Regions from separate parts of the Micromonospora sp. FIMYZ51 genome, predicted to be linked through region 2. Evidence: riboswitches for the same ligand, from Rfam matches in the RefSeq annotation. Region 2 holds a riboswitch; each other region holds the start of a gene.
The links. A riboswitch is a leader RNA that binds a small molecule or an ion and turns the genes downstream of it on or off. The one in region 2 is predicted to bind cyclic di-AMP.
Positions count from the first base shown of each region.

Region 1: another riboswitch for cyclic di-AMP. It lies ahead of QQG74_RS02735 (hypothetical protein); the one in region 2 lies ahead of QQG74_RS24565 (hypothetical protein).
Region 3: another riboswitch for cyclic di-AMP. It lies ahead of QQG74_RS00465 (NlpC/P60 family protein); the one in region 2 lies ahead of QQG74_RS24565 (hypothetical protein).

Region 1 covers NZ_CP134706.1:551,475-561,257, reverse strand. The annotation lists gene QQG74_RS02755 (hypothetical protein) at 1-691, opposite strand, end outside; gene QQG74_RS02750 (cation transporter) at 706-933, opposite strand; gene QQG74_RS02745 (metal-sensitive transcriptional regulator) at 1,053-1,349, shown strand; gene QQG74_RS02740 (YibE/F family protein) at 1,712-3,076, shown strand; cyclic di-AMP (ydaO/yuaA leader) riboswitch at 3,243-3,374, shown strand; gene QQG74_RS02735 (hypothetical protein) at 3,378-4,394, shown strand; gene QQG74_RS02730 (carbonic anhydrase) at 4,646-5,344, opposite strand; gene QQG74_RS02725 (helix-turn-helix domain-containing protein) at 5,538-5,876, shown strand; gene QQG74_RS02720 (hypothetical protein) at 5,990-6,388, shown strand; gene QQG74_RS02715 (hypothetical protein) at 6,574-7,362, shown strand; gene QQG74_RS02710 (MFS transporter) at 7,325-8,554, opposite strand; gene QQG74_RS02705 (ABATE domain-containing protein) at 8,670-9,263, shown strand; gene QQG74_RS02700 (AI-2E family transporter) at 9,392-9,783, shown strand, end outside.
Region 2 covers NZ_CP134706.1:5,500,890-5,510,672, reverse strand. The annotation lists gene QQG74_RS24595 (cellulose binding domain-containing protein) at 1-754, shown strand, start outside; gene QQG74_RS24590 (hypothetical protein) at 905-1,294, opposite strand; gene QQG74_RS24585 (hypothetical protein) at 1,431-1,577, opposite strand; gene QQG74_RS24580 (STAS domain-containing protein) at 1,935-2,300, shown strand; gene QQG74_RS24575 (5'/3'-nucleotidase SurE) at 2,419-3,243, opposite strand; gene QQG74_RS24570 (PfkB family carbohydrate kinase) at 3,240-4,220, opposite strand; gene QQG74_RS24565 (hypothetical protein) at 4,389-5,495, opposite strand; cyclic di-AMP (ydaO/yuaA leader) riboswitch at 5,500-5,631, opposite strand; gene QQG74_RS24560 (AAA family ATPase) at 5,780-7,894, opposite strand; gene QQG74_RS24555 (alpha/beta hydrolase) at 8,007-8,942, opposite strand; gene QQG74_RS24550 (carbonic anhydrase) at 9,092-9,733, shown strand.
Region 3 covers NZ_CP134706.1:88,448-98,230, forward strand. The annotation lists gene QQG74_RS00440 (class E sortase) at 1-1,158, opposite strand, end outside; gene QQG74_RS00445 (DUF881 domain-containing protein) at 1,247-2,047, opposite strand; gene QQG74_RS00450 (cell division protein CrgA) at 2,270-2,533, shown strand; gene QQG74_RS00455 ((Fe-S)-binding protein) at 2,812-5,028, shown strand; gene QQG74_RS00460 (NlpC/P60 family protein) at 5,283-6,296, shown strand; cyclic di-AMP (ydaO/yuaA leader) riboswitch at 6,482-6,619, shown strand; gene QQG74_RS00465 (NlpC/P60 family protein) at 6,632-7,672, shown strand; gene dcd (dCTP deaminase) at 7,809-8,387, opposite strand; gene QQG74_RS00475 (pyridoxamine 5'-phosphate oxidase family protein) at 8,463-9,005, shown strand; gene QQG74_RS00480 (zinc metalloprotease) at 9,076-9,783, opposite strand, start outside.

The DNA of each region.
Region 1 (9,783 bases), 2.1 Mb from region 2:
CACCCAGATAGGTCTCCAGGTCGCCGACCGGTACGCCGGCACGGCTGACGGTGAACGTCAGCGTCGTACTACGGCCGGGCTGCGGCGTGCCGTCGAGGTCGACGGTGTAGCCGTCGACAGTGGTGCTGCTCGCCGGGGCGGGCAGCGGCACCTCGGCCAGTTCGCCCGGGACGGTGACGTCGACGCCGAGCGTCAGCGGCTGACCACCGGTCGGGGTGAAGTCGGCGAAGGCCCGCCACACCCCTGAGCCACCCAGCGGCGAGGCGACCCGCCAGGTGCCGTCGGGCGACATCTCCGGGTGCACGTGCCGGAAGCCGGAGAGGTCGCGCCGGGCGACGATCAGGTGCATCCGCTTGTCGTGGCTGACGTCGTACCCGGTGACCGGCCGCCCGTCGGGTCCGACGATCTGGAAGGCGAACTCGCCCGTCGGCGCCGCCACCGGTACCAGGGTGTGCCCACGGTCGGCGACGAGCAGCCCACCGGGCAGTCGGTCGCCGGCCGATTCGTGGCCGCCGCCCTCGTCGTGACCGGGCGTGGCGGAGCCGTCGGCGTCGTGCCCGCTGTCGTCCGTCGGATGGTCGGTGGTGGCGACCGGGGTGACGGGGCCGGCCAGCTGACCGGCTCCGTACGCCGCGCCGAAGACCAGCGCGACGCCGAGCGCGAAGCTGCCCAGCTTGGTCGCTGTGTTCATCGGTACGCCTCGGCCTACCGCCGCTGGTCGGCTGCGCCGCCGACCAGTTCGTATCCGGCCTCGTCGACGGCGGCGCGGACCGCGTCGTCGGCCAGCGGCTGCGCGCTGTTGACGGTGACCCGACCGGTGGCGAGGTCGACCTGTACCTCGTTGACCCCGGGCAGCGCACCGACCTCGGCGCTCACCGCGTTGACGCAGTGCCCGCAGGTCATGCCCTGCACCTGGTACGTCGTGGTGACCATGGAACTCTCCTCTCCACGCCCGGCCAGGTAGTGGACCGGACGACCCGTCGAGATACCCGGCGGGGGTATCTGACCTGTCGACCGTAGCATACCCCCGGGGGGTACGTTATGCTTGCCGCATGACCACACCTGCGCCGATCCGCGGCTACACCGCCAGCAAGGACCAGCTGCTCGCCCGGCTGCGTCGCGTCGAGGGTCAGGTCCGTGGCATCGAGAAGATGGTCGACGAGGACCGCTACTGCATCGACGTGCTCACCCAGATCTCCGCCATCCAGGCCGCGCTGGACAAGGTCGCCCTCGGTCTGCTCGACGGGCACGCCCGGCACTGCATGCACGAGGGTGCCGCCGAGGGACGCGCCGACGAGATGGCCACCGAGATGATGGCCGCCGTGGGCCGCCTGATGAAGCGCGGCTGACCAGCGACACCGACAAGCTGCGGCGGCCGGGCCACTGACCCGGCCGCCGCAGCTCACACCGGCCCCGGCGCGCCACGAACCGCCGACAAACCCTCGCGACCTGCGTTCGGATGCCGGGCTGGCTACCATTCGCTCACGATGCCCAGCCGACATCCGTGCCCCGCGGCCCACGCCCGCCCTCGGGCGTCCGCCTCCGCCGCCGCACCGCGGCGGCCGTCGAGAGCCGGCCGACACATCACGGTACGCAGCCGTTCCGCCACGCTCAGACCATCCGCGTCGCGTCGACAAACGGTGGTGCGCAGGCACTGAACCGACCCGGCCGCCGGCACGTACTCCGCCCTGGAATCGTTGGGAGACATTGAATGGGCGCCGACCACACCCGTTCCGCTCCGCCCACCCCGCCCGGGGTGCGGCGGATCCTCGTCGTGACGGTGGTCCCCCTCTTTCTGGTCACCCTGATCGCCGCCCTGGTGCTCTGGCCCACGGACGCCCCCCGGCCGGAGGCGGCCGACGACACCCCCCGTCACCACGGCACGGTCACCCGGGTGGTGACCGAGACCTGTCCGCCCAACCCGGCGGTCCCGGAGGGCACGCCGACGACAGCGGCCGGCCCGTGCGGCACGGTCACCGTCCGGGTGCAGGACGGCCCCGACGCGGGCCAGGAGGTGCAGACGCCCATCCCGGCCGGGCCCGGCGCGCCCCGGGTCAGCACCGGTGACGAGGTCATCCTGGTCGCGCTCTTCGACCCGGAGGATCCGTCGATCAGCACGTACAACATCGCCGAGCACCAGCGGGGCACGCCGCTGATCTGGCTGGCGGTGCTCTTCGCCGCCGCCATCGTCGCCTTCGGCCGGCTGCGCGGCCTGGCCGCGCTGGCCGGCCTGGCCGCCAGCTTCGGCATCCTGTTGACCTTCGTGCTGCCCGGCATCAGCGCCGGCAATCCGCCGCTGCTGGTCGCCATCGTCGGCTCGGCGTTGATCATGTTCGTGGTGCTGTACGTGACCCACGGCATCTCCGCGCAGACCTCGGTGGCCGTGCTGGGCACCCTCGGCAGTCTGGTGCTCACCGGGCTACTCGGCCTGATCGCGACCAGGGCCACCCACCTGACCGGCTTCGGCAGCGAGGACGCCACCACGCTCTCCATGTTCCGGGCCGACGTCGACCTGCACGGCCTGCTGCTGGCCGGCATCATCATCGGATCGCTTGGCGTGCTCGACGACGTCACGGTCACCCAGGCCGCAGCGGTCACCGAGTTGCGGCACGCCAACCCGAACTTCTCTCGCCGTGAGCTGTACCGCGCGGCGACCCGGGTGGGGCGGGCCCACATCGCCTCCGTGGTCAACACCATCATCCTGGCGTACGCCGGCGCGTCGCTGCCGCTGCTGCTCCTGCTCACCGCCGACTCCCGCGCCCTCGGGCAGATCGTGACGAGCGAGTTCCTCGCCCAGGAGATCGTCCGCAGCGTGGTGGCCACGCTCGGGTTGATCGCCGCCGTACCGCTCACCACCGCCCTGGCGGCACTGGTGACCACGGCCGGGCAGCAGCGCGGCAGGGTCGGTGGCGACCCCGCCGGCCCGGACGACGATGACGATTCCAGGGTTTCCCGGCCGGCGACGGACCGGGCCGAGGCGCTGCACGCCCTCAGCACACCGCGTACCCGCAACACGTCCACCGCCACCCCGCCGGGGTGGCCCGACCCGGACAGGAGCACGGACACCACATGGTGACACTCCTCAACGTGACCGCCTCGGCCGGCGAGGCCAGCACGAGTGTCGCTGGTCACTCACCGCGATTACGAAATGACGCATCTGGCCGGGTTCGGGGCGTAGAAGCCCAAGTGGACTCTCGGGTAACCTCACTGCCGGTCACCGCCGAAGGCGTACCCCAGCGCCTGCGGTGCCACCGCCCAATCGCCACCAGGCGAACCGGGAACCCAGGTACGTGGGGTGAATCCGCGACTGCGGTAGGGGCCGCTTCCGTCCCGAACCCGTCAGCTAACCCGGTCGGCGGTCGATGGAAGGGAAAACAGTGACGGCACCCCTACGCCGCTGGTTGACACCCGTGGTGGCCGTGTGCGCCGCGTTCGCCGTGTTCGCGGGGCCGATGCCTGCGACGGCCGCGCCGAAGCCACCCGCACCGGCGGAGCACGACGACGACCCGCCGATGCTCAACGACCTGATCGAGGCGACGAACCGGGACTACACAAAGGCCAAGGCGAAGCTGGAGAAGTCCAAGAAGAAGCAGCTCGAACTCGCGGTGGAGGTCCGCCGCGCCCAGGCTGCCCTGGACGAACTCGCTCCGCAGGTCGCGGAGATCGCGACCCAGTCGTACCGGACCGGTCGGGTGGGCGCGATCGGCATGCTGTTGCAGAGCAACGCCCCCGACTCGTTCATCGACCGGGCCTCCGCGCTCGACGAGTTGAACCTGGTCAACGACAAGAAGCTGGCTGAGGTCAACACGGTGAAGCTGCGCGCCGAGACGGCCAAGCTCGCGCTCGACGCCGAGGTACGCGAGCAGCGGAAGCTGACAAACGACATGGCCCGCAAGAAGACCGAGGCGGAGAAGTCGCTCCGGCTGGTCGGTGGCGAGGGTCTCACCGGCGGCCTGGTGGCCGCCACCTCCCCGGTCGCCCGGATCGCACCGAACCGGGCGGCGGACGGTGGCTGGAAGACCGAGTCGTGCAACCAGAACGACCCGACCACGTCGGGCTGCATCACGCCCCGGACGTTGCACATGTACAAGGAGGTCAAGCGGGCCGGCTTCAACCGGTTCGTCGGCTGCTGGCGCCCCGGTGACAAGTTCGAGCACCCCAAGGGCCGGGCCTGCGACTGGTCGTTGCAGAACAGCGGCTTCTCCCCGTGGCACAACAACGACACCCGGATATACGGCAACAACCTGGCGGCCTTCCTGGTCCGCAACGCTGACCGGCTGGGCATCTACTACGTGATCTGGAACCGGCAGATCTGGTTCGCGGCGACGGAGCGCTGGAGTTCCTACAGCGGCCCGTCCGACCACACCGACCACGTGCACGTGTCATTGCTCTGAGCACCCCGGGCACGACAAATGAGGGCCGTTCCGCCACCTGGCGGAACGGCCCTCGGCGTCGGTCGGCCGGCTCGGAACGGCCCTCGGCGTCGGTCGGCCGGCTCGGGGCGGTTTTCGGCGTCGGTCGGCCGGCTCGGGACGTGTTTTCGGCGTCGGTCGGGCGGCTCGGGGCGGTTTTCGGCGTCGGTCGGGCGGCTCGGGGCGGTTTTCGGCGTCGGTCGGGCGGCTCGGGCCAGCCTTTCGCAGGGCGGTCAGGCGGCTCGGGCCGGCGCGTCGGCCAGCTCGGCGGGCTGCGCGGTGACCGCCCGCACCTCACCGGCGGCCAGCCGGTACGACATGCCCACCACCGCACACCCGCCCGCGGCCACCTCGGCGGCGAGCGTTTCGGAGGACTCCAGCATCGCCTCCACGGTCTGCGCGATGTGGATGTCCACGATCCCGTCCAGCTCGTCGACGCCCGCCTCGCGGGCCCGGCGCAGGCTCGGCACCACCGCGTCCACCACGGCACTCAGGTGACCCGGCGGGGTGGTGCCGGTCGCCACCGACGCACGGGCCGCCTGCACGGCACCGCACGAGTCGTGCCCGAGCACCACCACAAGCGGCGTACGCAGCACGGTCACCGCGTACTCGACGCTGCCCAGCACCTCGGGCCCGACGGTGTGCCCGGCGGTCCGGACCACGAAGAGGTCACCCAGCCCACGGTCGAAGATGATCTCGGCAGCGAGCCGGGAATCGGAGCAGCCGACGATCACCGCGAAGGGGTGCTGCTCGGCCGCGACAGCGGCCCGGTGGCTGGCGTTCTGGTTGGGATGGCGGAGCGTGCCGGTGACGAAGCGGCGGTTGCCCGCGATCAACTCGGCCAGCGCCCGCTTGGGGGCGCCCGGCACGTCCGCGGTGAGGAACTCCCGCTCCGGTGCTCGCTGCTCGCTTATCGATCCGGGTCGACTCATCCGGCGTCACCTCGCCTCTCTCGGTGCAATGCCTGGTCATCCCGGCCGACACTGGTCACGGGCCGCCACCACCGTCACACGCACCGCGAAGCTACGTCAAGATATGCGTGATATGCATTTCAGGTATTCCAGAACGCTTGCCAACGGCGGGAGACAGGGCACAGCGGACCAGACCCGGAGAGACAGTCATACGATGGCCACCATGGCGACCACAGGCGAACGGGAAAGCGCCCGTAACTGGACTTTCCTCACAAATCACGCCCACGTACTGCTCGCCATCGCCCGCAACCCGACCGCCCGGCTGCGCGAGGTGGCGGTCGAGGTGGGAGTCACCGAGCGGGCCGCACAGGCCATCGTCGCCGATCTGGAGGCGGGCGGTTACCTGCGGCGCACCCGGGTCGGCCGCCGCAACGAGTACACCATCAACCCGGCCGGCCGGTTCCGTCACCCGGCCGAGGCCGACCGCCAGGTCGGCGACCTGCTGGCTCTGTTCACGGAGCCGGTGACCGGCGCAACCACCGAGCACCGGTGAGCCCGCCGCAGGCCGAGCCGCCCGACCGTCCACTCCGGACGAAGTGGTGTGCTTCACGATCCGGGCACCGCCTTGGCACTGCGATCTCCGCAACGGAGCGATAGGTTGGAGGCGTGCCGTCTCCCGCGTTCGCCCGTCCGATGTGGCCGGCGACGCTGCGCGCCCTGCGGGAGTTGACCCGCCTGGCGCTGGCGGCCCTCGTGCTCGTCGTCGGTCTCGGCGGGGCCGTCGCGACCGGCCTACCCGGTCAGCCCACCGCCCTCGATCTACCGGCCCGGCCGGTGACCGCCACTGTCGTGGCGCGATCGGCGGTCGAGCCCAGCCAGACGACCGACGAGGCGACCACCCGGCAACAGCGGATCGCGGCGCAGCAGCCGGCGACCGGCCCGGCCCGCGCCGACCTCGCCGACACCCGACCCGCGCCGGCCCCCGCCGTCCCGGCCGACCTCGTCACCGCGCAGGTGGCCGCCGGTGCCGGCGAGCCGACTCGACGCGGTCCGCCCGCCGCCTGACCGACGGCCCCGGACCGCTTCGCCGTCCGCCGCGATCTCACCCGCTCGCTCGCCCCCTGGCGTTCGATCCGCCGTCGCCGGCCGACCCGGCGACGACGAGCGGAACCCGCGATCCTCGGCAGCGGACCAGCCGTCAGACACCCGTCCCGCCCAGTCGACGACCCTCCTTCGACCGCGAGGTGTTGATGATGCCTACCGCTCTTTCCTCCGTACTGCTCGATGTGCCCCGGGCCGCCGCGATCTGGCTGAGCCTGCTGGGCGTACTGACGCTCGCCGTCGGCGGGCTGCTGCTGCGGCCCCGGCGGCTCCGCTTCGACGCCGCCGCCCGGATTCTCGACGCCGCCCTGCCCACCCCCGACGAGCACGCCGACCGGCAGCGCGACCGGGACCGCTGGACCGGGGAGGTGGCCGTCGCCACCGACCGGGCCGAGGCGACGGCACGCCGCCGACGCGACGAGTGGGTCGCCGCGCAGGACGAGGCCGAACGGGCCTGGCAGGCGTACGAGGCGGCGGAGGCGAACGTCCGTCGACTGTCGGACGCCGCCGCGATGCCCCTGCCGCAGACCCCACGCACCCCTGCCGAGTACGCCGACCGGGAGCGTTGGCTGCACCGAGCAGCGCTTGACGCGTACTGGCGGCGGGAGCTGTCGGTGGAACAGCTCAGCGACGTTTTCGCGCACCGTGGTTGGGATCCCCGGCTGCACCCGGTCGAGCAGGAGCTGCTGCTGCGCCGGGCGGTACGCGACCACCTTTTCGCCCGGCAGCGGGCGGCCCGGGAACAGGAGCAGGCAGCCTGGCGGGCCGCGGAGCTTGCCGGCGCGGCAGCGCGCAGCCTCCGCGAGGAGATGATGGCCGCGCTGCTCCCGGCGGCCGAAGAGCGCGAGTCGGTGCTGCCGCTGGTCGGGCTGGGCGACACCGAGCAGACCCGGGACATCCCTACCGTGGTCGTCGGTCGGGCACCGGTGCCCGCCTAGCCGAGGGCCGAACAACCTCGGCGGCGCTGCCGGCGGGCTGCCCGGTGGCGGGCGGCACGAGCCGTTCGCCCAGGGCCAGCAGCAGCGCGATGCCGCCCAGCAGGGCGCCGATCAGCATCGTGCTGCGTACGCCGTAACGCTCCAGGGCGAGGCCACCGACCAGGGCACCAGCCGTGATGCCCACGTTCACCGCGGCGGAGAGGGTGGCTGCGGCCAGGTCGGACCGTCCGGGTGCCACCTGGAGGACGAGACCGCCGAGCGTCGCGGTGAACGCGGCGAACGCCAGCCCGCTCAGCCCGAGCAGGCCGACGGAGGCTGCGGGCCGGTGGCCCACGGCGTACAGCCCGAGCAGTGCCACCGACTGGAGCGCGACGACCGCACCGAGGACGAGCCAGGGGCGGCGGTCCACCACCGCTCCGACGGCGAGGATCCCCAGCACGCTGGCGATGCCGCGGGCCAGCAGGATGGCCCCGACCGACGAGGCGGCGAACCCACTGATCTCGGTGACGAAGACGGCGACATAGGTGTAGCCGGCGATGGCACCGGCGGTGGTCAGGACGGCGATGGCGACCAGCAACCAGAAGCGGCGGGCGTCGGGCGTGGCACCCCGGGCGGCGTGCCCCTGATCGGGCCGGGTCGAGGGCAGCAACGAGGCCACCGTCACCAGCACGACCGCGCCGAGTGCGGCCACCGCCAGGTACGACGTCCGCCAGCCGGCACGCTCACCCAGCCAGGTACCGGCCGGCACGCCCAACAGCAGCGCGATGTTGCCGCCGGCGAACACGATGGCGACCACTCGCCCGCGCAGCCCGGGTCGGAACAGTTCAGCCGCAGCCGGCACCACCACCGCCCAGAACAGGGCGTGGGTCGCCGCCGTCACCAGCCGGGCCGCCAGCACGAGCACGAAGCTGCCGGCGAACGCGGTGACCGCCGTGCTGACGACGAACCCGGCCAGCAGCGCCGACAGGAGTGGGCGACGGGGGATCCTTCTGGCCAGCGCCGTCAACGGGACCGAGGCGACCACGACCACCGCGCCGTACGCGGTGACGAGCAGCCCCACCTGAGCCGGCGAGACGGTGAGGTCGGTAGCCATCGTGAGCAGCAGCCCGACCGGGAGCGCCTCGGCGGTGGTGTAGAGGAATGTGCCGCCGGACAAGCCGATCAACGCTCCGACAGCCCGTCCGCGCATCATCCGACTCCTCGTTACCGGCTAAATGTGTTTCAGCGGCAACATGCTAGCGGGGCCGGTTCGACGCGAGCAACTGGTAAAGTCGGTTTCGATGGAAACAGCTGACGGTGTCACACGGATGCGCCTGGTGGGCGGCAACCTCGCGCTGGACTTCATCAACACCCGCAGCGGTCCACCCGCTGGGCCGCCGGACGACGACGTGCTGACGGGCTATCCCGAGTTGGTCGCCTGGGCGGTGTACGCCGGTGCCCTGACCGACGCGGAGGCGGTGGCGTTGCACGCGCTGTCGGGGGACGACCCGGACGCTGCGCAGGCCGCCTTCGCGCGGGCGCTGCACGCCCGCGACCACCTCGACGAGATCTTCCGGCCGTTGGCCGCCGGCCGCGCCCCGAGCACGTCGGCGCTGGCCCGGTTGCGCGATGACGCGGCGGACTCGCTCGCCCACGCGGAACTCGAAGGCGACGGCGGGTTCGCCTGGACCTGGCGGCACGACCGGACCCTCGCCCGGCCACTGCGGCCGGTGGCGCTCGCCGCCGTTCACCTGCTCACCACCGGGGCGTTGAACCGGATCAAGAGCTGCGCCGGATGCCGCTTCGTCTACCACGATGAGAGCAAGAACCGCAGTCGGCGCTGGTGCAGCATGGACGACTGCGGCACCGCCGAGAAGATGCGGCGCTATGTCGCTGCCCGGCGCACCCGGGCGACGCGATGATGCGGCGCTATGTCGCTGCCCGGCGCACCCGGGCGACGCGATGAGGGCCGGCCGGGTCGATCGGCCCGCATCGGTGTCGGAAGGGCGCAGGACGGGTACCGCCCTCGCCGGACACGAGGAGGACCAACGTGGTCGCAGCGCGTGCCGGGCGGACGCCCGAAGATAGGCCGGACCGGGGTGCCGGACCACGACAGACCTGGGCGGCCCTACCCTGGCTGGTCCGCACCGCGGTGGTGTGGAGCGCCTGCCTGGTGGTGATCTCCGCCGGCTTCTACCTGCTGGCCCAGATCACCATGCTGATCACCCCGTTGGCCATCGCGGTGGCCGCCACCCTGTTCCTCGCCGCGCTGCTGGACCCGGTGCAGCTGGCGCTGCGCCGGCTGCGACTGCCCGCCGCACTGGCCGCTCTGCTCACCGTGCTCCTGTTGCTCGTCATCCTGGGCAGCGTCGGGGTGCTGGTCTGGAACCTGACCGCGAACCAGTTCGGCGAACTGGCCGACGAGCTGCGCCAGGGCCTGGG
Region 2 (9,783 bases):
GGGTGAATTATGGCAGGCCGGTCAGGGCGGGCTGTGGCGTTCCACCGACTCCGGCGCGACCTTCAGCAAATCAACCACCGTCAGCACCGCCGGCAACATCGGCTTCGGCCGGGCGGCCCCTGGACAGACGTACCCGGCGCTGTACCTGTTCGGCACCGTGGGCGGCCAGCACGGCGTGTACCGGTCGGACGACGTCGGTGCTACCTGGGTACGCATCAACGACGACACGCACCAGTACGGCAACGCCGGTGACGCGCTCACCGGCGACCCCCGGATCTACGGCCGGGTCTACCTTGGCACCAACGGCCGGGGCATCCTGGTGGCGGACCGGGTCGGTGGGAGTCCCAGCCCGACACCGACCGGCCCGTCGCCGTCGCCCACCGGGCCGTCCCCGACACCCACGCCCACCGGAGCGTCCCCGACGCCGACCACCCCGCCGCCGAGCAGCGGGGAATGCGCCGCCAGTTACCGGATCGTCGGCTCGTGGCCGGGCGGCTTCCAGGGCGAGGTGGTGGTACGCAACTCGGGCACCTCGGCGATCGGCGGGTGGACCGTCGGCTGGACGTTCGCCAACGGTCAGCAGATCACCCAGCTCTGGGGTGGCACGCACACCCAGAACGGCGCGACCGTCTCGGTGCGGGACGCGGGCTACAACGGCGCCCTCACCCCCGGTGCCACGGGCACTGTCGGCTTCCTCGCCAGCGCCACCGGCAGCAACGCCGCGCCGGCCACCGTCAGTTGCACCAGCCGCTGATCCGTACGCCGTACGGGTAGCGACCCGGGCCCCGTCCGACCGGTGAGGTCGGGCGGGGCCCGTCGCCGTGGCAGGCGGTCGTCGCGAGCCGTGACTGTTTGTTAACAGGGGACCCCTGCTATGCATGAGGCGTTAACAGGGGGCCCTTCCTTACACGTCGTTGGGGCGCTGGACGTCGATGAACTCGATGTCTTCGACGGCGCGGTCGTGGCTGCCGGCGGCCCGCGCCGCGGTACCGGCGGCCCAGCCGATCGCGGCGCCGACCAGGGCGGCGCCGATCAGCAGCGTCCAGGGCAGCGCGGGACGACGCCCGGCCAGCGCGTCGAAGGCCCGGGTGGCCCGGTGGCGGGCCTCCTCGGCGGCCGAGCCCACCAGGTCGCCGGCGTCGTCGGCGAGGCCGGCGGAGGTGTGCCGGGCCGAGCGGGCGGTGTCGCGGATGCTGTCGCCGGCGGTGTTGACGGCCGAGACGAGGTGTTGCCACGCCTGGTCCGCGATCCGCTCCGGCGTGCTGCGGCGCTCCAGCAGGTTGGTTCCGAACATGTGGGTTCCCTCCTCGACAGTGCCGAGGCCGGTACCCAAGATCAGACCTCCTCGGCGGCGTGCCCGGTGCGGTGGGCTCGCCTGGCAAGCTGTGCCCCGCCGGGTGCCGTCGCAAACCCGCTCGGGCCGTCGGCGGTCAGCGGGTCACGACGGCGACGGCAGCGGCCCGGGCGAAGTCGTCGTCATCGTCATCGTCGTCCCCGTCGCCGCCGCCGAATCCGCAGGCCAGTACGAGGGCGAGCAGGGCGCTGACACCGGCCAGCGCGGCAAGTCTGCGAAGCATTGACAGTCCTTTCGTTCGTGGAGTCCATCGGTGATGCTAGGCACACCCCGCCAACGGCGCCCGTCGGCGCAACGGTGCCCGTGGCCAGCCCAGTGCCGGTCCGGCCGGCGGGCACGCCGGCACGTCGGATCAGTGCCGGGCCGGCGTCGGCCCGCTACCCTGGTTCGGCGGCGCGGGTGACCCATCCGGCGTCGGGTAGTTTGGTCCTGGAAGGTCCGGGCGTGGGGCTTTTGGCGCACCCACGTTCGCGAATTGCTCATCCCGAGGGGTGGCGACCGAGGCCGTTGGAGGAATACTCTCGGTCGCGGCCCGCGTACTGATGAGGCGCCCGTCGGACGGGCGAGTGGAGGTGCTCGCGTGAGCCTGTCGATCCTGCAAACGGTTCGGCCTGGTGGTGTCATCGAGATCGCCCCGCGGGGCGAGATCGACGTCGACACCGCGTACGAGGTGAAAGAGGCCATCGCCGAAGTGCTGGCCAAGGGGCGCCCGGCCCGGATCGAGCTCAACATGCGGCTGGTCACCTTCATCGACTCGGTGGGCATCAGCGCGATGGTCGCCGGCTTCCAGACGGCCGAAGTCAGTGGTGTGAAACTGGTCGTCACCGAGCCGAGTCGGTTCGTGCACCGACAGCTCTGGGTAACCGGGCTGCTCGGCCTCTTCGGTGCTCCCGAGCCCTACTACGCCGGTGCCGCCGCGACACCCGAGGTGTTGCCCGGCGCCTAGTCACGTCCGTCGATTGGGCTGGTCACGTCTGTCGACCGTGCAAGCTGTCGACCGTGCAAGCTGTCGACCGTGCAAGCTGTCGACGGTGCAAGCGCCGGAGAGGGCCGTCCTGGCGTGCTCAGCCGGCGTCGAGATCCGACAGGTCGACGTCGGTCGCCTCGGTGACGGCCCGGACCGCCGTCACCGCGGCGTAGCCCTCGGTGAGCAGGGCCAGGTCGGTGCCGGGCTGCACCACCTCACCCGGCTCCTCCAGGGCGGTACGCACGAAGCCGTGGCCGGACTCGGCGACGGTCATCTGCACCTGGCCGAAGGTGGCCAGGGTGCCTCGGCGGACGCCACGCAGCCGGTCGAAGGGCAGGTCCGGCGCGTTGACGTTGAGCACGCTCTCCACCGGCCCGGCGGTCAGCCGGGGCAGCAGGTCCAACGCGACCCGGGCGGCGGTCGACCAGTGCCGGTCGGCGTCGCGTATCCGGGCGGCGGCAGCCACCGCGGCACCGCCGCTGGCTGCGGTGGCCTCACCCACCGACAACACGTCCAGCGAGACGGCCATGGCCCGGCAGCCGTTGGCGGCGGCTGTGAACGCCGCGCCCACCGTGCCGGAGTGCAGCACGGCCCGCCCCGCGTTGGCGCCCCGGTTGATTCCCGAGAGCAGCACCGCCGGTGGCGGCCCGAAAGCGCCGTGCACGGCGATGAGCGCGATGAAGCCGGGGCTGCCACCCACCCCGAACGCGGGCACTCCGTCCAGTTCCGGCAGCGGGTGGTCGCGTACCACCACCTGGCCGTCCTGTTCCAGCGCGCTCATCGCGGCGCTGGTGCCGCTCGCCTCCTCCAGCGGTGCGGCCACCACCACGTCGTGCCCACGCTCGACCGCTTCGCGGGCCAACGCCTGGATGCCGGGCGCGCTGATGCCGTCGTCGTTGGTGATCAGGATTCGCAAGGTCATCGCCCGGCCACCCGCTGGGCCAACTCGTCCGGGGTGGTGCGTTGCTGCGGCTGGACGCCGGCCGGCTCCAGCCGGACCCGGTCGACCAGGCCGGTGATCGAATCGAGCCGGCCGGTGCCCAGCCCGTGCCGGGTGACGTTCAACGCGCCGGCCGCCGCACCGGTGCGGATGGCGGTGTGCACGTCGCCGCCCCGGGCCACCACGGCCGCCACGCTTGCGGTCATCGAGTCGCCCGCGCCGCGCGGATCGGCGGCCTCCAGCCGGGGCATCAGCACCTCGAACACCTCGCCCTCGACAAGCGCCAGCGCCGGCTGGTCGGCCCGGCTGACCACCACGTTCTCGGCACCGGAGGCGTGCAGTTCGTGCATCGCGGCGATGAGCTGTTCCGCCTCGTCGCCGGCCGCCCGCCCGTCGGCGATCAGTTCCTCGTGGCTGACCTTGACGAAGAAGACCCCACTGTCCAGTACCGCGTTCAGGTGCTCACCACAGAGGTCGACCACCACCCGGCTGCCGTTGGCACCGAGGTCGGCGGCGAAACGGCGGTAGAGGTCGGCGGGTACCAGGGACGGGTCGTTCGGCCCACTGAGTACGCTCACCGCCGCCCGCAGTCCCTCGCCGAGTGCCAGGTTGTACAGCTCGTCCAGCTCGTGCCGGCTCAACGGCTGGCCGGTCACGTCGACGATCTCCCGGCGGGTGCCCTCGCGGCGGTCGTGCACGTACCCGCCGCTGCCGCCCGAGTCGCGGGTGACCACCTTGAGGTCGACCCCCTCGCTGATCAGCAGCGGTTTCAACACCTGACCGATCTCGCCGCCGAGCGCCGTGCAGAGCACCACGTCGACACCGTGCGACAGCACCATCCGGGCCTGCCAGACACCCTGACCGCCGGGATGCAGGTGCAGCTCCGGGGCGTCGTTCGGCTTGTCGATCGTGACGGTGAGCAGCGGCGTCGGTGCGAACACCATGACCCGTCCGCTCACGGTTGGCACCTGCCCATGACCGTTCCTTCCGTTCGAGCTGACGAAATGTCCGCTTACTGCAAGGACGGTAACCAAGGTGGCGGCACGGCGCACGGCGACGGGCTGAGGCGAAAACGACGTCGGGTGGGCCGCCGTGCGAGGCGACCCACCCGACGTGCCGGTCTTCGATCAGTAGACCGACAGGTGGACGTGGTTTGTGTGGTCGCTCGACGGGTCGCCGCGAGCGCCGCTGTACGACTTCCACCCACTGCTGGGCAGCCAGATCTGCTTGTACCAGATCACGTAGAGCACGGCGAGCCGGTCGGAGTTGTTCACGAAGTACGCCGCCAGGTTGTTGCCGTACGTCCGGTCGCCACCCGTGGCCGCACCGCCGAAGCCGTTCTTCTGGGCGGCGAAGTCGCAGGCTCGACCCTTCGGGTGCTCACCCGAGCCGCCGGAGCGGTAGCAGGAGACGTACCGCGTGAAGCCGGCCGCCTTGGCCTGGTTGAGCGCGTGCAGGGTGCGCGGGGTGATGCAGCCGTTGGCCGGGGTGGGGTCGTTGACGCTGCACGACTCCTTCGGCCACGAGCCGTTGGCGTTGCGCGGCGCCGGCTTGGCGGTGGGGCTGGACCCACGGCTGCTGGTCGGCGCCCGGGTGGCCCGCTCGGCGGCTGCGGCGGCGCGTTCGGCCGCCTCGGCCCGCTCGTTGGCGACGGTCAGCGCCCGCTCGGCCTGCTCCTTGCGCTTGGCCATCACGGCGACCTGCTTGCGTTCCTCCTGGATCTCAAGGTCCAGCGCCTGCTTGGTCTTGCGGATCTCGTCGCGGGTGGCCTGTAGCTCGCGGACCGCGCGGTCCTCGTTGGCGGCCACCACGTCCAGCGCCGCCGCCCGGTCCATGAAGCCGGCCGGGGTGCCGCTGTTCAGTAGCGCCGACGCGGCGCCGAGCCGGCCGGTGCGGTAGGCCTGCGAGGCGATCTCGGCCACCTTTGCGGTGCGCTCGCCGAGCTGCTGCTCGGTGGTGCTGAGCTGCTTGGCCAGTTCCTTCTGCCGCTTCACCGAGCGGTCCAGCGCGGCTTTGGCGTCGAGGTAGCCCTTGCTGGCCGCCTCCAGTTGGGCGCGCAGTGCCGGGGTGCCACCCTCGTCGTCGATGTCGTCGGGGGCTGCCGCACGCGATACCGGTGGCGCGGCGGTCGCGGGGCTGAACGGTGCGAGCGTGACGCTCAACACGAGGGCGAGCCCCGCGGCGATCAGGGCCGCCATCCGGGCGGCCGGTCTCACGGTTGCCACTGCTGGCATGCACATGTCCTTCCGTCAGCCGCCGACCGGGTTAGCTGACGGGTTCGGGACGGAAGATCCCTACCGCGTGCGCGGATGCACCCCAGGAACATGGTTCCCCGGTTCGCCCTGGCGGGCGATTAGGCGGCGACCACCGCCGGCACCGGTGGGTGCCGCCTGGCGGGGGCCGGGTCCGAGCGTACCGGGACTGCTGTGACTGGTGCAGCTGCTGTGACTCCTGGTACTTGCTCGTTCACCATTAAATCAGACATAACGGCACTAAGGCGGCAGTTTCCCGGAATTGCTCAGTCGACCGGGTCGATCGTGGTGAGCCGCTGAGTGGCTCGGGAAAGGGCGACATAGAGGGTGCGTACCCCGGCGCCCGGCTCGGCCCGGATCTCGCCCGGGGCGACCAGCACCACCCCGTCGTACTCCATGCCCTTGGCCTCCAGGCTGGTCACCACCTGGAGACGCTCCCCACCGAGGCCGTCCAGCCAGGCCGCGACCTCGTCGCGACGCGGCACCGGCGTGATCACCCCGACGGTGCCCTCGACCTCGTCGAGCAGGGTGCTCGCCGCCGTCGCGACGGTGCTCGCCAGCTTCGCCGCCGGCACCGTCAGCTGCACCGGGTCGACCCCGGTGGTGCGGACCGCCGTGGGCAGCGCGAGATCCGGGTACACCCGGCGGATCTCGGCCGCCGCCACCGCGAAGATCTCCGCCGAGTTGCGGTAGTTGGTGGTGAGCGTGAACCGGTGCCGGCGGCGCCGGCCCAGCGCCTGGTCCCGGGCCCGGGCCAGCTCCTGCGGATCGCCGGTCCAGGCGGTCTGCGCCGGGTCGCCGACGACGGTCCAGGAGGCCAGCCGCCCGCGTCGGCCGATCATCCGCCACTGCATCGGCGAGACGTCCTGCGACTCGTCGACCACCACGTGCGCATAGTCCCGGTAGTCCTCCGGGCGTTCGCGGGCCGCCTGCCGGGCGGCCCGTTGCCGGTCGGCGAAGGTGCTCAGCTCGCGTACCCCGCCGGCCAGCTGGTACGGGTCCCGCTTCGGGCGGGCCGGACGCACCGGCTTGCCGAGCAGCGCGTCCAACTCGTCGAGCAGCGCCACGTCGGCCACGCTCGGCCCCCGCTCGGCTGACTCCCGGTACGCCTGGCCGAGCAGTCGGGTCTCGGCACCGGAGAGCAGGCCGGCGGTGTAGCGGCGCAGCCGGTCCGGCTGCGCCAGCCAGCCGAGCACGTGCCGGGGATGCAGCCGGGGCCACCAGGCCTTGAGGAAGTCCCGGAAGTCCGTCCGCTCGATCAGCTCGTCCTCGAAGGCCCGCTGCTCCGGCAGACCGGAGATGCCCAGCCGGCGGGCCTGCGCCCAGAGCGCGGCGAGCACCCCGTCGAAGCCGGCCCGGCGCACCTCGTTGCGGCGGGCGCCCCGGGGCAACGCCCGGTCCCGGATGGCGTCCAACTCGGACCGCTCCAGCCGCAGCAACTGCCCCCGGTAGAGCAGCCGCAGCTCGGCCGGCGAGTCGGGCACGGCGTCCCGAGCGGCCCGTTCCAGCACCTTGCGCATGCGCAGCGACCCCTTGATCGCCGCCACCTCGGGCGGGTCGGTCCGGGTGGCGGCCACCCCGAGGAAGAGGCTGCCCAGCGAGTGCAGGGTGGCGGTCTCCTCGCCCAGCGACGGCAGCACCGAGGCAATGTAGGAGACGAAGACCGAGGAGGGGCCGACCACCAGGATGCCGCCGCCGGCGTACCGGCTGCGGTCGGCGTAGAGCAGGTACGCGGCCCGGTGCAGCGCCACCGCCGTCTTGCCGGTGCCCGGACCGCCGGAGACCAGGGTGACTCCGGAACCGGGGGAGCGGATCGCCTCGTCCTGTTCCCGTTGGATGGTCGCCACGATGTCGCGCATGCCCCGGCCGGTGGTCCGGGACAGCGTGGCCAGCAGCGCGCCGTCGCCCACCACCGGCATCTCCGGCGGCGCGGCGTCCGGGTCGAGCAGGTCGTCCTCGATCCGGGTGACCCGCTCGCCGCTGGACTGGATCGTCCGCCGCCGCACCACACCGAGCGGCTCGGCGGGGGTGGCCTGGTAGAACGCGGCGGCGGCCGGTGCCCGCCAGTCCACCACAAGCGTGCTGGCGTCCTCGTCACGGATGCCGAGCCGCCCGACGTAGAGCACCTGCCCGTCGCGCAGGTCGAGCCGGCCGAAGACAAGTCCCTCGTATTCGGCGTCGAGCAGATGACGCCGCTGGGCGGCGTGAAAGACCATCGCGTCCCGCTCGACAAGGGCGCCGAAGTTGCCCACCCGGGCCAGCCGGTAGCCGTCCCGTTCGGCCCGTACCGCGGCGCGGCGCAGCTCGGCCAGTCGCGCGTACACCCGGTCGAGATGCCGTTGCTCGACGGCGATCTCCTGATCCAGGGTGCTCTGATCCACCGCTCGCTTCTCCTCGTGACGCCGCCCGGCCAACCGCACGAGATTACGCCCCGCCGAACAGCAGCCCGGAAGGGCACCTTCGCGACGCCGGTGGCAGCGGAGCGGGTCCCGGTCAGGCGCGGCGTCGGCGGTGCGCGCCGACGCGGGCCGGTGCGGCGTCGAGGACCCGGCGCAGTACGCCGGTCAGGGCGGCGTTGACCTCCTCGGGGCGCTCCATCATCAGCATGTGGCCGGCACCGGGGCAGACGGTCAGGTCGGTGGCCGGCAGCACGGCGGCGATCGACTCCGCGCACGGCGGCGGGGTGAGCCGGTCCCGGTCGCCGACCAGGGCCGCGGCCGGCAAGTGGGCCAGCGCGGCCAGCGTCGCCAGCCGGTGCTGGGTGCCGATCGAGGCGCGGAAGCCGCCGATCGAGCGCAGCGAGGCGCGGGCGACCGCCGAGGTGACCAGGCGGATGTCGACGGGATCGCAGTGTTCGCCGAAGAGCATCCAGCGGATGCTTGGGCGCAGCGCCCGCAGCAGGGCCCGTGGCGGTCGCCAGGCGCCACAGCGGGCCAACACCCCGGCCCCGGTCGTCTCGGCCAGCCGGATCAACCGGGCGATCCGTGGCGACAGGCCGTAGACGGTGTGGGCGTGCCCCTCGGCGGTGGTGGAGACGAAGACCAGTCCGGCCACCCGCCGGGCGAAGTGTTCGGGGTGGCGGTGCGCGTACTCCATGATCGTCATGCCGCCCATGGAGTGGCCGGCCAGCACCACCCGCCCGGTGGGCGCCGCCACGTCCAGCACCGCCGCCAGGTCGTCACCGAGCTGGGCCAGGGTCGCCGTGGGCAGTGCCATGCAGCTGGACCGGCCGTGCCCACGCGCGTCGTAGGTGACCACCCGGACCGACTCGAACGTCTCCCGCAGGGCGCTGTGCTGCCGGTGCCAGCTTCGCCCGTCCAACGTCCAGCCGTGCAACAGCACCACCGTGACCTCGGCGTCGGTCGGCCCGGCGACCTGCACGTGCAGGCGTACGTCGTCGGACAGTCGTACCTCGACGGGCTCTGGCATCGCCACCTCCCCACGGCCGCGTGGATGCGTAACACCGGGGATACCCGGTGGTAACACCGGCTACCCGTCATGAGACCACGCGAACCGGCACGAGCGGAAGATTCGCCAACCGTCTCCGCATCCGGGCCGGCGGCGACCAAGCTGGAGGCATGGCGGTGTCGCGGGCGGTGCCCACTGGAACGAAGCGCCGGGCACGCGGCGGTACGCCCCGGCAAGCCCTGGCCGAACTGCTCGCCGGCAACCGGCGCTTCGTCAGCGGCCAGCCGGTGCACGGGCACGACGTGACCGCGGCGGCGGCGAGCGCCTCCGGTGACCAGCAGCCGTACGCCGTCCTGCTGGGCTGCATCGACTCGCGGGTGCCGCTGGAGGCGATCTTCGACCAGACGTTCGGCTCGATCTGCGTCATCCGCACCGGCGGTCACGTGCTGGACCGGGCGGTGCTCGGCTCGATCGAGTACGTCATCGAGGTGTTGGGCGTACCGCTGATCATGGTGCTGGGCCATGAGCGGTGCGGCGCGATCGACGCCGCGATCGGCGCGCTGCGCAGCGGCCAGCGACCGCAGGGTGCGCTGGCCCACCTGGTGGACCGGATCGCGCCCGCGGTGGCCGACGTGGGAGTGGACGAGCCGCAGGTGCAGCCGTTGGCGATCCGCCGGCACGTCCGCCGTACGGTGGCCACGCTGCGCGCCGACCCCCGGCTGGCGGAGCCGCTGCGCACCGGCCGGGTCGCCGTGAGCGGAGCCCTCTACGACCTGGCGACCGGCGAGGTCACCCTGCTGGAGCCGCCCTGATCCGAGACGACGAACGCCCGCCGGGCGTACCCGGCGGGCGTTCGCGATGC
Region 3 (9,783 bases), 1.6 Mb from region 2:
GCCCCCGACTGCCGGCGGGGCAGCCGCTTGCGGGCCGGGCCGCTCCGACGCCCCGGTCGGGGTCGCGGCACCGCCGATTTTCGGCATCAGCGTGGTCGGTCCCTCGGCCGACCAGCCGCCCTGGTCGGCGCTGTGGCCGCCGGAGGGCCGGGCGGGCTCGGCACCGTGGGCGCCGGTGGTCTCCGCCGGCCGGGCCGGCGTCGCCCACGGCTGCTGGTTCGGGTGCGGCTGGTTCGGATGCGGCTGGTTCTGGTGCTGCGCAGTGGTGGGCGCCGAGGGCGCAACCGACCCCTGCGGGGTGCCGCCGGGCGTGGGCTGTGCGGCGTACGACTGGGGGGTGGCCGGTCGTTGCTGGCCGCCAACCTGCTCGGCGGGCTGGGTGTCCTGGGACCTCCAGCCGGGCTGATTCTCTTGCCCGGGGTACGGCTGCTGCTCGTGGCCCCGTCCGACCGGCGGCGTGCCGTTCGCCGGTGCGCCGGCCGGGGTGGGCCGAGGCGGCGCGGCGTCCGGCTGGGCCGGCCCGGCAGTCGGCGGCGGCGGCCCGAGGTCCGGTTGCCGCGCGGCGGGGGGACGGCTCGGCTGGAAGGCGTCCCGCCAGGGGGTCGGCTCGCCAGGGATGCCGGACTGACCGGTCGGCGCGGCGGAGCCGTTGCGCTTGTCGGCCGGGCTCCCGCCCGGTTGCCAGCCGTTGTGGTCGGGACGCTGGCCGGGCGTGGCGCTCCACCGGTCCGCTGCCGGCTGCTGCCGGCCCGGCGCGGTGTCCCATTGACTGGTCGCGGCGTCCCAACCGCCGCCGGCCTGGTCCCGCTTCGGCTGAGCGTCCCAATGGCCCGGTGCGATGGCCTGCTCCCGATTGGGCTGAGCGTCCCAGCGACCGGCGGCGGCCTGTTCGCGGTTGAGCTGGTTGTCCCAGCGACCGGAGGCGGCGGCCTGCTCGCGGTGGGGCTGCTGGGCGTCCCAGCGGCCGAGGTCGGTCGGGCGCTGGGCCTGGGGGGCTCGGTCGCCGGGGCGCTCCGCGGGACGCGGTGCCACCGGGTCCGGCCAGGGCAGGGTCGCCCGCGGCTGGGCCGGTGCGGGCTCCGGGCGCTCGACCTTGGGTATGAAGGCGGTGGACTCGTCGGCCTGGTCGCGGTGCCGGCCGTCGGGTTGTTGGCTCATGACGGCACTCCGCTACGTTCAGCGCGGTCACGAGGCACCGACGCACCTACCTGATGATTCGCCTGCTGGCGCTCGCTCATTCCCGGCCTCACCTCGGCACCGTGGCGGAGCGCAGGGTGGTGGAATCCTCGAACGCGGGAACGGTGACCGTCGACTCCCGCTCGGAGTAGCCGAGCTGATAGTTCTCGACTGCGTCCCTGAACCACCGGACTCCCTCGGAAGCGGCGAGGGCCTGCCGGAGGGCGGCGGGATCGCCAATTGCTACGATCTTGAAAGGTGGGGAGTACACCCGGCCGTGCAGCAGCAGGGTGTTACCCACGCAGCGTACCGCGCTGGTGCTCAGGACGCGCACGTCCATGATTGACATGGCTTCGGCGCCGCCGGCCCAGAGCGCGTTGACCACCGCTTGGACGTCGCCCTGGTGGACGACCAGGTCGTCGTTCTCGACCCCCTCGGGCAGGCTGCTGAGCTGCGGCGCGTCGTTGAGCTCGACCGTCAGCCCGGAGCCGGTGAGGGCGGTGAAGCCGGCCGCGCCGAGACTCGCGCCGGCCCGCTGCTGCTGCTCCTTGATCGTGTCGTCCGAGTCGGCGAGGTCGGTCGTGCGGCTCTCGACCTCCCGGCGCAGGCGCGCGGCGCGTTCCTCGTTGGCGGCCACCTGGGCGCGTCGGTCCTCGATCAGCTCGGTCAGCTGCGGGCGTCGATCCTCGCGCAGCGCGGTCCCGCCGGCGGTGCTGGCGGTGGTGGTGAAGAGCAGGCCAGCGGCGGCGGCGATCATCGGTACGCCGATGGACCAGCCTGGTCGGCGCTGCCGGGGCCGGCGTGGCAGCAACGCGGCGACCAGCCGCCGCAGCGCCTTCTGCCACGAGGCTGCGCCGGATGTGTACTCCACGGACCGTTTCCCCCTGTCCCCACCTGCTGCACCCGCGCGATGCGGGTTTTGAGCGAGCCGTCGGGCAGCTCGTTTCCGGTCTGCCCGGTACCGGTCTGGCCCCATTCGTGGATTGGACGAGCCTTCCGGACTACGCTAGCTCTCGAACATTATTGGCCATGGACCGTCGCCCTCGCGCCCGGTTGCAGGCCGGACGAGGTCGTAACCCCTCTGGAGAGCGTCGTGCCCAAGTCTCAGGTCCGCAAGAAGAAGGTGTACACCCCGCCCACGGACGTCCGCCCGACGGCGACAGCGGCGACGCGCAAGCCGAGCCCACTCTGGCTGCCGGTCTCGGCGGTGTCGCTCATCGTGTTCGGCATCGGCTGGCTGGTGGTCTACTACCTCTCCGAGCAGGAATACCCGGTCATGGAGCTGGGTTACTGGAACCTCGCGGTGGGCTTCGGCGCGATGGTCGCCTCGTTGATCCTGCTCTCCCGCTGGCGCTGAGTCACCCGCAGGGCACACACCCGGCGCCGCGCGCCGTGCAGCCAGGGGCCGCCCGGCGCGAATCCCGGTGACCTCCTAAGGTGGGCGCAGGGCGACGTGGCCCTGGGTGCGAGAAGACTCACGTTACTCTCGGGTAACCTTGCGCGTAGGCTGCACTGCATGACCGAGCGGAGCGAGGTCAGCAACCGATCCGGTTGACGGTGCGGTGGTGCCTACCGCTCGTGCCCGACCCGGTCGCCACGCCCGCTCGACAGGCAGCAGACCGGGAGGCCAACTCGATGGGCAGCGTCCAGATCGTCACCACGATCCTCGCGGCCGCCATCACCGCCGTGGCGGTGTGGCTTGCCGTGCGCGCGGTCATGAAGATGGTGGCGGTGATCCGGCTGGGTCAGCCCGACCCGTCCCGCTTCGGCGACCCGGTCAGCCGCACGAAGACAATGCTCGCGGAGACCGCCGGGCACACCCGGATGCTCCGCTGGAGCGTGGTGGGTGCCGCGCACTGGTTCGTGATGGTCGGCTTCATCGTGCTGTCGCTGCTGGTGCTCGAAGCGTACTTCGAGGTGGTCTCGCCGACCGGCGGGCTGCCGCTGATCGGCAGCTGGACGATCTATGGCCTGGTCACCGAGTGGATCGGCATCCTGGGCATCGTCGGCATCGCGGTGTTGATCGCCATCCGGGTGGCCAACCGGCCGAACCGGGCCGGCCGCCGGTCGCGGTTCACCGGGTCCACCATGTGGCAGGGCTACTTCGTCGAAGCGGTCGTCCTGGCCGTCCTGATCATGGGTTTCCTGATCCGTGGCTTCAAGGTCGCCACCGACCACTTCGAGTACCCGACCTGGGCCACCCCGCTCAGCCACGCGGTCGGCTCGGCGCTGCCGGGCTGGGAGGCCGGCGTCAGCATCGCCGCCCTCATCAAGATCGCCATCTCGATGACCTGGCTCATCGTGATCTCGCTGAACGTCACCATGGGGGTGGCCTGGCACCGCTTCCTCGCCTTCCCCAACATCTTCTTCAAGCGCAACCCGGGTAAGACCGGCTCCGGCCTCGGCGCGCTGCGGCCGATGATGAGCGACGGCAAGCCGCTGGACTTCGAAGAGGCCGACCCGGAAAAGGACCAGTTCGGCGTCGCCCAGGTCGAGCAGTTCACCTGGAAGGGCCTGCTGGACTTCAGCACCTGCACCGAGTGTGGCCGGTGCCAGTCGCAGTGCCCGGCCTGGAACACCGGCAAGCCGCTGTCGCCGAAGCTGCTGGTGCTCAGCCTGCGCGACCACGCCTACGCCAAGGCGCCCTACCTGCTGGCGGGCGGCGGCAAGGACCTGACCGGCGAGGAGAAGGCCACCGCCGCCCAGCTCGCCCACGTCGACGTACTGGCACTTGCCGAGGCGGAGAAGCCGCTGATCGGCGACGCCGAGGCGGGCGGTGTGATCGACCCGGACGTGCTCTGGTCGTGCACCACCTGCGGTGCCTGTGTGGAGCAGTGCCCGGTCGACATCGAGCACGTCGACCACATCGTCGACATGCGCCGATACCAGGTGCTCATCGAGTCCAGCTTCCCCTCGGAGGCCGGCGTGATGCTGCGCAACCTGGAGAACAAGGGCAATCCCTGGGGTGCGCCGCAGAACACCCGCGAGGACTGGACCAAGGGCCTCGACTTCGAGGTTCCCCGGGTCGGCGAGGTGGAGGACTTCGAGTACCTGTTCTGGGTGGGTTGCGCCGGTGCCTTCGAGGACCGGGCCAAGAAGACCACCCGCGCGGTGGCCACCCTGCTGAACGAGGCGGGCGTCTCGTTCGCCATCCTCGGCGAGGGCGAGACCTGCTCGGGTGACCCCGCTCGACGGATCGGCAACGAGTTCGTCTTCCAGATGCTCGCCCAGCAGAACGTGGAGACCCTGAACGAGGCGTTCGAGGGGCGCGAGAAGGCCAAGCGCAAGATCGTCGCGACCTGCCCGCACTGCTTCAACACGCTCGGCAACGAGTACGGCCAGCTCGGCGGCGAGTTCGAGGTGGTGCACCACACCCAGCTGCTGGCCCACCTGGTCGCCACCGGAAAGCTCACCCCGGTGCAGCCGGTCGACGGCGGGGTGACCTACCACGACCCGTGCTACCTCGGTCGACACAACCGGGTGTTCACCCCGCCGCGCGAGGTGCTGGGCAGCGCCATTGCCGGTGGATCCGGCGGCGCTGCGGACGGCGGTCTCGTCGAGATGCCGCGTAACAGCGAGCGTTCCTTCTGCTGCGGCGCCGGTGGCGCCCGGATGTGGATGGAGGAGCGGATCGGCAAGCGGATCAACGTCGACCGGGTGGAGGAGGCCATGTCCACCGGGGCGAGGACGGTGGCCGTCGGCTGCCCGTTCTGCTCGACGATGCTCAGCGACGGGGTGAACGGCAAGGGTGCCGGTGAGCAGGTCGAGGTGGTCGACGTGGCAAGCGTCCTGCTCCGGTCGGTCAAGCCCGAACAGCCGACCGCCTCGGCGCAGGAGCCGGTCGGCAACTGACACACGACCCGTACGCGGGGTGCGAGGGTACCTTCACCGGTGCCGTCGTACCCCGTTTACGTATTGGCCCAGATAACTGTTACGAGAATGGTCGACACCCTTTGTATTCGACCGGTCGCGCAAACGTGAATAAGCCGTTGGTCGCCTTGATTCCGCAGCACGCCTTCCCTAGTCTTGGGCACCGGCCGCCGTAGGTCGTCTGTCCCGCCCCTTACCGCTCGCGGGACGCCCGGTGGTCGGTTGCAAAGGAGTCGGTGCCGGTGGCAACCATGCCCCTTCATCGTCGCGCGCCCGGACGCTCTCGCCGTCCCGGTGGCCTGCACCGGGCCGCCCGCCGGCTGGTCGTCCTGGTCGCCGCCGCCGCGGTCGGCGCTGGCCTGCTCGCCGCCCCCGCGTACGCCGAGCCGTCGGTCGAGCAGATCGAGGCGGAGATCGACAAGCAGTGGCAGCGGCTGGAACCCACAATCGAGCAGTACAACAAGGTGCGGTCCCAGCTGAAGGTGAACCGCGAGAAGTCGAAGACGATCCAGAAGAAGATCGAGCCGCTGGCCCTGGAGACCGAGCTGGCGATGAACCGGGTGGGCGACATGGCCTCCCGGTACTACATCACCGGCCCGTCGTCCGAGCTCGGCGCGGTGCTGCTCAACGCCAAGCCGGACACGCTCGGCGAGCAGATGGCCTTCCTGAACCGGCTGGCGGCGCAGGAGCGCCGTGAGCTGGAGGGCGTCATGAAGGTCAAGCGGAAGTACGACGACCAGAAGGCCAAGCTCGACGCCTTGATCGCCGATCAGGAGGCCAAGGAGAAGCAGCTGGCGGCGAAGAAGAAGCAGATCGACGCCGAAATCAAGCGGCTGGAGAAGTCGCTGCCGGTCACCGTGGTCAAGACGACGAACTGCCCGACCATCAAGGACGTGGTCAGCGCGGCAGCACGGACCGCCATCCAGGTCGCCTGCGCCCAGGTCGGCAAGCCGTACGTCTGGGGCGCCACCGGGCCGAACTCGTTCGACTGCTCCGGGCTGACCCAGTACGCCTACAAGGCCGCCGGGATCCACCTCACCCACTTCACCGGGGCCCAGTGGAGCGAGAACAAGGCCGTCTCCCGGGCCGAAGCCCGGCCGGGGGACCTGGTCTTCTTCCGTAGCGACGTGAGTCACGTCGGGCTCTATCTGGGCAACAACCTGATGGTGCACTCGCCCCGCGCCGGCAAGCCGGTGAACGTATCGCCGATCACGACCATGCCGGTCGCCGGCTTCCGCCGTCCCGGCTGATCTGCACCGCTGAGCGGTAGCACAGGAACGAACGAAGGCCCCGGGTCAAGCGACCCGGGGCCTTCGCCGTTGTCGGATTTATGCACCGACAGTGATGGCGTGGGTGTGTTGCGTATCGATGCGGATCGTCCCTACGCTGGGCAATCGTCGGCCGGCTGACAGCTCCGCCCACCGAGGGCGGTAACGGTCCGGCACCGCCGAGTCGTTCTGTCGAGCGAGCCGGGGACCCAGGTACCCGGGGTGAATCCGCGATCCTCGCGGTAGGGCGCCCCCTTCCCGCCCGAACCCGTCAGCTAACCCGGTAGGCGGTATGGGAAGAAGGAGTACGGAGCCCGGTGGCACACCATGCCCCGCGGCCACCGTCGCGACGGCCGGCGTTGCCCGGTCCGACGACGGCTGCGCCGCGTTTCCGCTGGTACCGCTGCACCACCGCACTCGCCGCCCTGACCGCGACCGCCGTCATCCTGACCGGCGGCGCGACGGCGGCGTACGCCGACCCCACGGTCGCCGACATCGAGCGCCAGATCGACGAGGACTGGAACCGGCTCGAACCCGTGATCGAACGGCACAACGCCACGCGGCAGGATCTGGCCGCCAAACGGCGGCAGGCGGACGCCCTGGCCGCCCGGATCGCCCCACTGCAACGTCAGGTGGACGAGGCGATGGAGCGGGTCGGCCGGCTGGCCGCCCGGGCCTACAAGGGTGGCCAGGTCCGCGTGGTCAACACGCTGCTGGGCAGCAGGTCGCCCGGCGAGGTGGTCGAGCAGCTCGGCCTGCTCGACCGCTACGCACAGTTCCAGCAGCAGGACGTACGGCAGGCGCGTGAGCTGCGCGACGAACTGGCCGCCGCCAAGGGCGCACTGGACCGCAGCATCACCCAGCTGGCCGGCACCGAGGTCGAACTCGGGCAGAAGCGGCGGCAGATCGACGCCGAGATCGACCGGTTGCAGCGGCTGCGGCTGCGGGCGTACGGGAAGGGGGGTGGTGGACCGCTGCGCCCGAAGCCCTGTCCGGCCGGTTACCCGGGCGGCCCGGCCGGGAAGGCGGTCAGCTTCGCCTGCGCCCAGATCGGCAAGCCGTACGCGTGGGGCGCCGAGGGGCCGGACGCGTACGACTGCTCCGGGCTGACCCTGGCCGCGTGGGCGCGTGGCGGGGTGGCGCTGCCGCACAACGCGGCGCGGCAGCGGCAGGCCACCGAGCCGGTCAGCCGCGCTGCCCTGCGCCCGGGTGACCTCGTCTTCTACTACCGCGACCTGCACCACGTCGGCATGTACGTCGGCGGTGGCTGGGTGGTGCACTCGTCCCGGGCGGGTCAGCCGGTCAAGATGAAGCGGATGGACGACAGCCCGATCCACAGCTTCGGCCGGCCCGGCTGACGCGGCTGGCGTACGGCGGTCGGGTCCGCGCCCATGACGGCGCGGGCCCGGCCGGTCAGGCCGAGGTCGGCGGCGGCAGCTGCGTGCACGGCGGCTCGCACCCTGCCAGCCTGGCGGGCGATCGTTGCGGTGGGGCTCAGCGGACCGGCCAGGTGCGCCAGTTCTGCCAGGCGCGGCTCGGCGTCGGGCCGCGCTGGCCCTGGTAGCGCGAGCCGTAGACGGCCGAGCCGTAGGGGTGCTCGGCTGGCGACGAGAGCCGGAAGATGCAGAGCTGACCGATCTTCATGCCCGGCCAGAGGGTGATCGGCAGGTTGGCCACGTTGGAGAGCTCCAGCGTGACGTGGCCGGAGAAGCCGGGGTCGATGAAACCCGCGGTGGAGTGGGTGAGCAGACCGAGCCGGCCCAGGCTCGACTTGCCTTCGAGTCGCCCGGCCAACTGGTCGCCGAGGGAGATGACCTCCAGTGTGGAGGCGAGCACGAACTCGCCCGGGTGCAGCACGAAGGGCTCACCGTCGGGCACCTCGACCGGCGAGGTCAGGTCGTCCTGCCGGGTCGCCGGGTCGATGTGGGTGTAGAGATGGTTGTTGAAGACCCGGAACAGCTTGTCCAGGCGTACGTCGATGCTTGACGGCTGCACCAGGGTGGGCTCGAAGGGCTCCAACGCCAGGGCGCCCGCCTTGATCTCGGAGACCAGGTCGCGGTCGGAGAGCAGCATCGACACACCATAGCGGTACGGGTGACCTGCGTGTCGGACTACCTGCTTAGAACGTATGTTCGATAAGATGTGGTCATGGCTTCCTGGTCCGAATTCGCCGCTGACGAGCCCCGACTCGCCGACGGGATCCGCCTTCTCATGCAGCAGTACGGCCCTGGCTTCGGCTATCTGGCCACGGTCCGCGCCGACGGCGGGCCCCGGGTGCACCCGGTCTCCCCGGTGATCACCGACGACGGTCTGTTCTGCTTCGTGATCGACTCGCCGAAGCGGCGCGACCTGGAGCGTGACGGGCGCTACGCGCTGCACTCGTTCCCGCCCGAGGAGAGCGACGACGAGGCGTACGTCGCGGGTCGGGCCAAGCCGGTCACCGACGGCGCCACGGTGACCCGACTGGCCCTCGCGGCGCGGGCCGCCCCGCACGCCGACTGGCGACTCTTCGAGTTCACGGTCGACGTGGCGATGCTCGCCCGTCGCGAGCAGGTCGGCTCCGGCGGGCCGAGCGACCTGGCGGGTCGACCGGCGGTCCAGGTCTGGCTCGACCCGGCCGGTGCCGGCACTGACGACAACCGCCTCGCGCCGCTGCCGGCCCGCTCGGCCCGCCACGCCCACGCGGCCTGAGCCGACACGCAGCCGGTGCCGACCCCGATCTGCTCGGGGCCGGCACCGGCGTACGGATCAGACTGCCGCGCTACGCGCGGTACGTGTTCCAGGCGTTGATCATCCGGGTCGCCTGGCCCGGGGTGAACTGGTACATGCAGGAGTCGTACGAGTAGTCCATGAAGTTGGTGATCGGGTCCAGGCCCGGTGCGGAGCAGGTGTCCCGACCGGTCGGGCAGCCGCTCGCCGGAGACGCCTCGGCCGGGGTGTCCGAGACCTGGTCGCCGCTGCCCGAGCAGCCGCCCTGGAAGGTGTGGTAGAGGTTCAGCCAGTGGCCGACCTCGTGGGTGCCGGTGTCACCCTGGTTGTAGTTGGTGGCGGTGCCACCGGGCAGCGACTCGCTCAGCACCACCACGCCGTCCATCACGTTGAGCGTGGTCTGCGGGAACGTCGCCCAGCCGAGCAGGTTGTTGCTCAGCGCACCAAGGTAGATGTTGAGCGTGCCCTTCGTGCCCTGGCGCAACTGGGTCTTCATCTGCCGCTCGGCCGTCGAGCCCTGCCGGATCGGGTACCACGACGAGTTGGTGACCCGGTTGATGCGCTGAAGCTGGAACGCGAACGCCGTGGCGGCACCACCGGTTGCCCCGCTGAACGCCTGGTTCAGCACATTGATCTGCGAGTTGATCATCGAGTCGGGGATGTTCCCGCCGGCCCGGGTCGAGTCCCGCTGGATCACGTGCACCACGACCGGGATGGTGACCGACGCCGCCGCGGCCTGGGCGCTGAGCGTACGCTGCCC